Regions from separate parts of the Staphylococcus sp. MSU001 genome, predicted to be linked through region 1. Evidence: riboswitches for the same ligand, from Rfam matches in the RefSeq annotation. Region 1 holds a riboswitch; each other region holds the start of a gene.
The links. Region 1 has a riboswitch for S-adenosylmethionine ahead of ACVBFA_RS08270 (methionine ABC transporter ATP-binding protein). Riboswitches for the same ligand answer to the same signal wherever they lie in the genome.

Region 1 (2,209 bases):
AAAGAGTAATACCCCTAATATAAGTCCAAAGACAAATGCAAAAAGTGTCGAAACAACAGTCATATATAGAGTTTCTAAAATTGCTTGCCAAACCTCTGGCCACTGAACATTCGGCATTGTCACCATTTCATGAAATATTTCACCGTAAGATTTACCCATGTCTTAGCACCTCCACATTAACGTGTTGTTCGTGAAGATTATGTTTAAATTGCTTGAAATGTTCCTCACTTATATGTGGTATGTGAATAACTAAAAATCCAAGCGAACCGTTTTTAGTATTCTTAATATCCGCTTCAAGAATATTCACATCTATGTTATGTGTCTTCGTCATATAAGATATGATAGGCTCAGTCGTATTATCACCAGTAAAGTTTAACCTCACAATATATGCATCATGATCTAATGGCTCCAAATACTCTAAAGAATCTTCAAAATCATCGTTTAAATCATCTTTCACAAAACGTTTCGTTACTTCATGTTGTGGATTCTCAAATACTTTACTTACCGCTCCTTGTTCAATAACTTTACCGTTTTCCATTACAGCAACTTCATCACAAATTCTTCGTATAACATGCATTTCATGTGTTATAAGTACAATAGTTAGATTTTGTTGTTCCCTTACCTTCAATAATAAATCTAGAATTTCATCTGTAGTTTGTGGATCTAATGCACTTGTCGCCTCATCACATAACAATACATCTGGATCATTAGCTAATGCTCTCGCAATACCCACTCTTTGTTTTTGTCCGCCTGATAATTCAGACGGATACGCACTTTCTCGACCTTTTAGACCGACAAGTTCAATAAGTTCCAATGCTTTTTGTTTAGCTCGACCACTTGGAACGCCAGCAATTTCTAATGGAAATGTTACATTTTTCAATACATTTCTTGACCATAGCAAGTTAAAATGTTGAAAAATCATACTCACCTTTTGTCGTTTTTTTCGTAACTGTGATTTAGATAATTGACTTATATTGTCTCCATCTATAATGATTTCACCTGACGTTGGAGATTCTAAGTTGTTAAACATTCTTATGAGCGTACTTTTACCAGCTCCTGAGAAACCAATCACACCAAAAATAGAGCCGGATTCAATGTTTAAATCAACGTGATCAACAGCAAGAACATCTTTGTCCTTGGTATGATAGCGTTTAACAATTTGGTTTAGCTTAATCACGTTAATAGCCTCCTTATGTTGCTTAGTAATCAAATTAAAAATGCTTTCTCAATTTTTAGAAAATTTGAGAAAGCATTTGTTGAAATGTTCTTTCTCTCATCTTCTAAAGTTATACTTTATGTGAATTGGCACCATTTCTATTTTAGACGGTTGCCGGGCTTCTTAGGGCACATCCCTCCACCTCTCTCGATAAGAGTTAAAGCATTATTTAATTTGTATTAATCCTACCATCGTACTAATGTTTCGTCAATAATTATTTTAAATTTTCTAACAAATAAGTAACTGACTGAAATGCATAGATTCTTTTTATCTCTTCATCTCTACGCATAAGCAGCAATACAGGAACAGACATAATTTGTTTCTCTTTACTCCATTCAGGATGAAAATTAAGATCTATTTTTTTTATTGGCAATTGTAAGATTTCATTAGCAATATCCAACATCCTTTCAGAAATCTTACATGTTCCACACATTGGTGTATAACCAAATATGAGATGTTTATCTTTATTAAAATTAACAGTTATGTCTTCAATATCCTTCAATTTATTCATTTACTAAAACTAGCCTTTCAGTTTTTAAATTATTCATAAGTTTCTTTTCTTTTTTTACATTAAAACCATATCTACTTAATACATGTGCTAAATAATTTTTGGGGCACTTAGCAACTTCACAAAACGTTTTATCAACATAAATATGTTCACTTTCGCTTAAATAACGTTTAAACCATTTTCTAATTTTTTCACCCTCATCATCAGAATCGGCAAGAACATAAACTTGTTTGTCATAAAGTGTTTCTATCATGTTGTCTATCTTATCTATACTCATAGTGCCATGTGTACAAATGATGTTTACAGGTTCAGCGATCACTTGTTGTACTCTCTTCTTATCCGATTTACCTTCGACAATAATAACCTTATTTACAATAGCCATGTCAATCCACCTTCTAAGCGTCAAAGTAACTGTCACTATCATCATTCACAAAATCCCCAAAACCTAAACATTTAGTGACACTACAATTTTCAATTGCTAGTGT
Region 2 (2,209 bases), on a different contig from region 1:
TACATTAGTGATTGCAGGCACTCCTATTTCTGCAATTGTGCTTACAACACTTATCGTTAACTCTCGAATGTTCTTATTAAGTATGACTTTAGCACCTAATTATAAGCAATATGGATTTTGGAATAGGGTAGGGCTTGGAACGTTATTAACAGATGAAACTTTTGGAGTTGCTATAACACCATATGTTAAAGGTGAAAAAATTAACGATCGATGGCTACACGGACTAAATATTACTGCTTACCTATTTTGGACTGTTTCCTGTGTAATCGGCGCCATTTTCGGAGAGTATATTTCAAATCCTGATGCGCTTGGTCTAGACTTTGCCATTACCGCAATGTTTATTTTTTTATGTATATCTCAATTTGAAGGTATTAAGAAATCACGATTGAGAATATATATTGTACTCATTGTATGTGTGATTGTGATGATGATTCTTTTAAGTTCAATTCTACCTTCATACGTAGCAATATTGATAGCCGCAATAGTTGCTGCATTGTTAGGGGTGATGATGGAAAAATGACGACAGATTTACATACATTAGTACTTATTGTTTTATGTGGCGTGGTCACATTACTCGTTCGTGTTATTCCATTTGTTATGATATCGCGTGTCAACTTACCAGCAATTGTAATTAAATGGCTTTCTTTTATTCCTATCACTTTATTTACAGCTCTTATTATAGATGGTGTAATTCAACAACATGATCATACATTTGGTTATACGCTTAATTTACCTTATATTATTGCAATCGTACCAACTGTGATGCTCGCTATTTTCACACGTAGTCTAACAGTGACAATTCTCGGAGGTATATTTGTCATTGCTTGCTTACGTTTAATCTTTTAATCTTTGAAAATCATATCAAATCATTGAACTTACGGAAAAAGTTAGTTAAGATTAAAATAATTAGAAAATTTAGACTATTCGAGACGAAATGCATATCTACATCACAATACAATTAAATTACCTAACCTTATTTTGAGAAGTTGAGGGATTTGGCCCATAGAAGCTTCAGCAACCGACTTTAAATAGCACGGTGCTAATACCAACGAGCAACTCGAATGATAAGTACGATAAGTGCCTTTACATCATTTGAGTAAGGCACTTTTTTAGTTGAAGGAGGTATGGAACTATTATGACGAATTACACGGTTAATACATTAGAACTAGGTGAGTTTATAACTGAATCTGGTGAAACGATTGATCATTTACGTCTACGTTATGAACATGTAGGACTTCCTGGTCAACCCCTTGTCGTTGTTTGCCATGCACTTACTGGCAATCATTTAACATACGGCACGGATGCGCAACCTGGCTGGTGGCGAGAAATCATTGATGGTGGTTACATTCCAGTTCATGATTATCAATTTCTTACATTCAATGTCATTGGAAGTCCATTTGGTTCAAGTTCTAAATTAAATGATGACAACTTCCCAGAACATTTAACATTGAGGGATATTGTTAGAGCTATTGAGTTAGGTATACAAGCATTAGAATTTAAGAAGATTAATATTCTCATTGGAGGCAGTTTAGGTGGTATGCAAGCGATGGAATTGCTTTATAATCGTCAATTCGAGGTGGAAAAAGCAATCATATTAGCCGCTACTGATAAAACGTCCTCCTATAGTCGTGCTTTTAACGAGATTGCAAGACAAGCTATACATATAGGTGGTAAAGAAGGTTTAAGTATCGCACGTCAACTCGGCTTTCTCACGTATCGATCGTCTAAAAGTTATGATCAACGTTTTACACCAGATGAAGTAGTAAGCTATCAACAACATCAAGGTGATAAGTTCAAAGAATATTTCGATTTAAATTGTTATTTAACACTGCTAGACGTCTTAGATAGTCACCATTTAGATAGAGGGAGAGATGATGTTGATGAAGTCTTTCAGTCGTTGGAAACGAAAGTACTAACAATGGGCTTTATTGATGATTTGCTTTATCCTGATGATCAAGTGAGAGCTTTAGGAGAACGTTTTAAATATCATCGTCATTTCTTCGTACCAGATAATGTAGGACATGATGGTTTTCTTCTAAATTTTAATGATTGGGCGCCTAATTTATATCATTTCTTAAACTTGAAACAATTCCGACGTAAATAGTAAAGTTTTATAATAGAACACAATCCCCATGAGCACACATAAGAAATACTAAACAGTGCAGAGTAGGTAAATTTTTCTTTGGCATGAAAATAGTCATACAAAGAA
Region 3 (2,209 bases), on a different contig from region 1:
ATGCTTTCTTACAGCTTCAACTAAACGTGCTTCTGAAACCTTTCCAGTATCAAACGTATTAATTGAAATAGAAACGGGTTCTGCTACACCGATTGCATATGCAAGTTGTACTTCACATTGTTTAGCTAAACCAGCTGCAACAATATTTTTAGCTACATATCTTGCAGCATAAGCTGCCGAACGATCTACTTTAGTAGGATCTTTACCACTAAAACAACCTCCACCATGACGGGCATATCCACCATAAGTATCAACTATAATTTTACGTCCAGTCAAACCAGCATCTCCTTGAGGTCCTCCAATAACGAAACGTCCAGTCGGGTTAATGTAAAATTTAGTTTCTTCATCTAATAAAGCTTTATCTACAGTTGGGTAGATAACATGCGTTTTAATGTCCTTTTCGATTTGTGCTAACTCTACATCTTCAGCATGTTGTGTAGAAACAACAATGGTATCAATACGTCTAGGTTGGTCATCTTCATCATATTCAACAGTCACCTGTACTTTTCCATCTGGACGAAGATAATCTAAAATTTCATCTTTTCGTACATCAGATAATCGTTTAGCAAGTTGATGTGACAGGAATATAGGTAGAGGCATATACGTATCTGTTTCATCAGTTGCGTATCCAAACATTAATCCTTGGTCACCTGCACCTGTTGCTTCAATTTCTTCTTCAGAAATTTCATTTCGATATTCAAGCGCTTTGTCTACACCCTGTGCAATATCAGGTGACTGTTCATCAATCGCAGTTAACACTGCCATTGTTTGTGAATCATAACCATATTTTGCTCTAGTATAACCAATATCTTTAATCGTTTCCCTTACCACTTTAGGAATATCTACATAAGTAGTTGTTGAAATTTCTCCAGAAATAAGTGCCATTCCTGTTGTTACTGTTGTTTCACATGCTACACGAGCATTGGGATCATCCTTTAATATTTCATCAAGAATGGCATCTGAAACTTGGTCAGCAATTTTATCAGGATGGCCTTCAGTAACTGATTCTGAGGTAAATAATCGTTTATTGTATGTCATCATTTTCTCCTTTAAATAAATTACGAAAATTCTCTTTAAATATGAGAGCTAAATAAAAGAGCCTTCTTCACTATATAGATAGAGAGAAGGCTCTTAAACGTCCATTCGCTCTTATCGTTCAGACCATATTTGTCTGCAAACGGTTTGGCACCTTTCTTTAAATAAAGAGGTTGCTGGGTTTCATTGGGTCCATGTCCCTCCACCACTCAGGATAAGAGAATCCGTTAAACTTAATAATATCTAATTCAAAGTATGTTGTCAATTTTATACATTGTCACTATTTCTATTTTCAAGTGGATAAATTCAATCGGTGTGTTATACTATCTAAATGTAAGGGCTTACATAAATTATTGTATGGAGGGATTGGGTATGTCTATAGATACATACACAGAAACACTTAAGATAAATCAGCTAATAGAAAAAGCTACATCACATTTTCAACTATCATCAACACAATTATACAAAAAAATTTTAAAAAACCATGAGGGTGAATTAACTGAACTGGGGGCAATAAATGTTAAAACAGGTAAGTACACTGGTCGTTCACCTAAAGATAAATTTATTGTCACTGAACCATCGTATAGGGATAATATAAATTGGGGAGATATCAATCAGCCCATGGATGAAGAAACATTTCTAAAACTTTACAATAAAGTACTCGACTATTTAAATCAGAAAGATGAACTTTACATATTTAGTGGATATGCAGGGAGCGATAAAGAGTCACGTCTTAAACTTAAGGTGATAAATGAATTAGCTTGGCATAACTTATTTGCTCGTAACATGTTTATTCGTCCAGAATCTATAGATGAAGCTCAAAATATAAAACCCAACTTTACGATTGTTTCAGCACCTAACTTTAAAGCTAATCCTGAATTAGATGGGACAAATAGTGAAACATTTGTCATTATATCTTTTAAACATAAAGTGATTTTAATTGGTGGTACAGAATACGCTGGTGAAATGAAAAAAGGTATTTTCTCTGTAATGAATTATTTGCTTCCAATGCAGGATATCATGAGTATGCATTGTTCAGCTAATGTTGGAGAAAAAGGAGATGTAACATTATTCTTTGGATTATCAGGAACTGGTAAGACGACGCTTTCTGCCGATCCAAAACGTAAGTTAATTGGTGACGATGAACACGGTTGGAATAAAAATGGCGTTTTTA
Region 4 (2,209 bases), on a different contig from region 1:
TGGATCGACATCATATTCATCAGCAATATTTTTAGCTAATGGTCCAGCCATAATAATAGAAATTGTATTATTTGCTGTTGAAATGTCAGCTGCACTCACTAAACTCGCTATACCTAGTTCTGCACCACGCTTTGATTTTACTTTTGACCTTACAAAATTAAGCAACCAATCAATACCACCATTATGTTGAATAATTCCTACTAGACCGCCTATAAGCAATGCAATCATAGCAATATCTTCCATTCCGATAATCCCTTTAGAAATAGCATTTAAAAGGCCATTCCAACCAAAAGAACCATCAATCAGTCCAATTATACCGGCTAATACAGTACCTCCTATTAATACAATAATTACATTAATACCAACTAACGCAAGAATCAAAACTAACAAGTATGGTATAACTTTAATTAAATTATAATCATAGTTTTTAGTATGATCTATGGAAATACCATTTGTTAAAAAGAATAAAATAATGATTGTAATAATCGCACCTGGTAATACAATTTTAAAATTGACTTTAAATTTATCACTCATTTTTGTTTTTTGTGTTCTTACTGCTGCAATAGTGGTATCAGAAATCATAGATAGATTATCACCAAACATCGCTCCCCCAACAACTGTTGCCATGGCTAATGCAGCTGGTACATCTGTTGCTTGTGCAAATCCAAAACCTACTGGTGCAATAGCTGCAACTGTGCCGACAGAAGTTCCCATTGAAATTGATACAAACATACAAATAATAAATAGTCCAACAATTATTAAATTTTGAGGAATAAGTGATAAGCCTAAATTAACTGTAGATGACACGCCACCCATTTTTTCAGCAGTCGTCGAAAAAGCTCCAGCAAGGATAAAAATAAGCATCATCAAAATGATATTAGAGTGACCTGCACCTTTTGTAAATACCTCTACTTTTTTCGCAAAAGTTTCCTTGCGATTCATCAGTAAGGCAACAATAACAGTAATTGTAATAGCAACATTTAATGGCATAGTGGTAAAATCACCAGAAATAATACCAACACCTAGAAATAGTAAGACAAATAACAATAAAGGAATTAATGCCCAAGCATTGCCATTCTTCATCTCTTTCATAATCTAACCTACTTTCCCGTATAATGGATTGATAAATTTTATACTAAAAAATTCCTATCTATTTAATCAATAACTCAAAAATAAAAAACCAGGGCACGTAATCATGCCCCAGTCTCAGTTAACATCGTGTTTAACCTTATCTTCTAACCTTCTCGGTTACTGGAATTGGCACATGATACAATGTTGCCGAAGCTTCTTTGGGCCAGTCCCTCCACTTCTCTTGATAAGTTATTGAATTGTGTTTAACGTTACAAGATATTTGCAATAACGTCAACACTTATTATTTTAAATATTTTAATAATAGTTTACATATTTTCAATAATAGTAAAGTATTTTTCAAAAATAGCCACACTTATTGATGCAAAGATGAATATCGCTAATGCAAGTCCAAAAATAACCATTAACTTTAAATATAATGATATGAGCATTGAAATGATTACTACAACAATCACAGTAAAAAATATATTCTTAAGACGTTGTGCCTTATGTCTTGATATTACTTTACGTTTTATCCGTTCAGATGATAACCTCTCCTCTAATTGAGATGATGTAATATGTAATTTCGTTTCTAATAAAACTGCAGTACCCACTGTTAATACCAGAATAAGTATCACTATCCATAAAGGCTGTTGCTCTATAAAGCTAACCACGTAAATACCAGAATATAGTATGCCCGAAAGCATACCAAGGATACGATCGAGTTTAGGGCTCATCCATATAATATGATTTCTAATATTATTATTAACAAAATATACATTTTTCAATCCACTCGTTATAAAAGTAATAATCACTATGACATGTAACAATATGGGATAATCATTAATAACGTATAAGACAATCAGTCCTATAACTAAAATGAGCAACGGCATGAATTTATATAGATATGCTTTCATCAATGACACCCTTAAAATGATATTTGTAAATATCTTTTTATCTTTATGAAGTAGGACGATTAACTGTAAATGTTTGACCTAACAAAGAGTAATCATTTCCAGCTAACCTAGCTACCGGATTTAATTGATTTGCATCAATTTTACTATCTTCAAAATAAACTTCTTCATCAATATGGTACATGACAATTTCACCAATTATCAAATCACTCCCGTTATCTTTGTTG

Region 2: it holds a riboswitch for S-adenosylmethionine, as region 1 does, so the genes downstream of both, metX (homoserine O-acetyltransferase MetX) here and ACVBFA_RS08270 (methionine ABC transporter ATP-binding protein) in region 1, are expected to answer to the same signal.
Region 3: it holds a riboswitch for S-adenosylmethionine, as region 1 does, so the genes downstream of both, metK (methionine adenosyltransferase) here and ACVBFA_RS08270 (methionine ABC transporter ATP-binding protein) in region 1, are expected to answer to the same signal.
Region 4: it holds a riboswitch for S-adenosylmethionine, as region 1 does, so the genes downstream of both, ACVBFA_RS09195 (Na+/H+ antiporter NhaC family protein) here and ACVBFA_RS08270 (methionine ABC transporter ATP-binding protein) in region 1, are expected to answer to the same signal.

What each region holds. Positions count from the first base shown of each region.
Region 1 is NZ_JBRIKK010000015.1:51,701-53,909, forward strand. It holds gene ACVBFA_RS08265 (methionine ABC transporter permease) at 1-159, opposite strand, end outside; gene ACVBFA_RS08270 (methionine ABC transporter ATP-binding protein) at 152-1,177, opposite strand; SAM riboswitch class I at 1,271-1,373, opposite strand; gene ACVBFA_RS08275 (thioredoxin family protein) at 1,431-1,727, opposite strand; gene ACVBFA_RS08280 (toprim domain-containing protein) at 1,720-2,106, opposite strand.
Region 2 is NZ_JBRIKK010000003.1:60,297-62,505, forward strand. It holds gene ACVBFA_RS02235 (AzlC family ABC transporter permease) at 1-520, shown strand, start outside; gene ACVBFA_RS02240 (AzlD domain-containing protein) at 517-846, shown strand; SAM riboswitch class I at 971-1,071, shown strand; gene metX (homoserine O-acetyltransferase MetX) at 1,136-2,104, shown strand.
Region 3 is NZ_JBRIKK010000021.1:1,246-3,454, forward strand. It holds gene metK (methionine adenosyltransferase) at 1-1,038, opposite strand, end outside; SAM riboswitch class I at 1,147-1,256, opposite strand; gene pckA (phosphoenolpyruvate carboxykinase (ATP)) at 1,408-2,209, shown strand, end outside.
Region 4 is NZ_JBRIKK010000018.1:25,233-27,441, reverse strand. It holds gene ACVBFA_RS09195 (Na+/H+ antiporter NhaC family protein) at 1-1,092, opposite strand, end outside; SAM riboswitch class I at 1,226-1,322, opposite strand; gene ACVBFA_RS09190 (hypothetical protein) at 1,398-1,985, opposite strand; gene ACVBFA_RS09185 (flavin reductase family protein) at 2,029-2,209, opposite strand, start outside.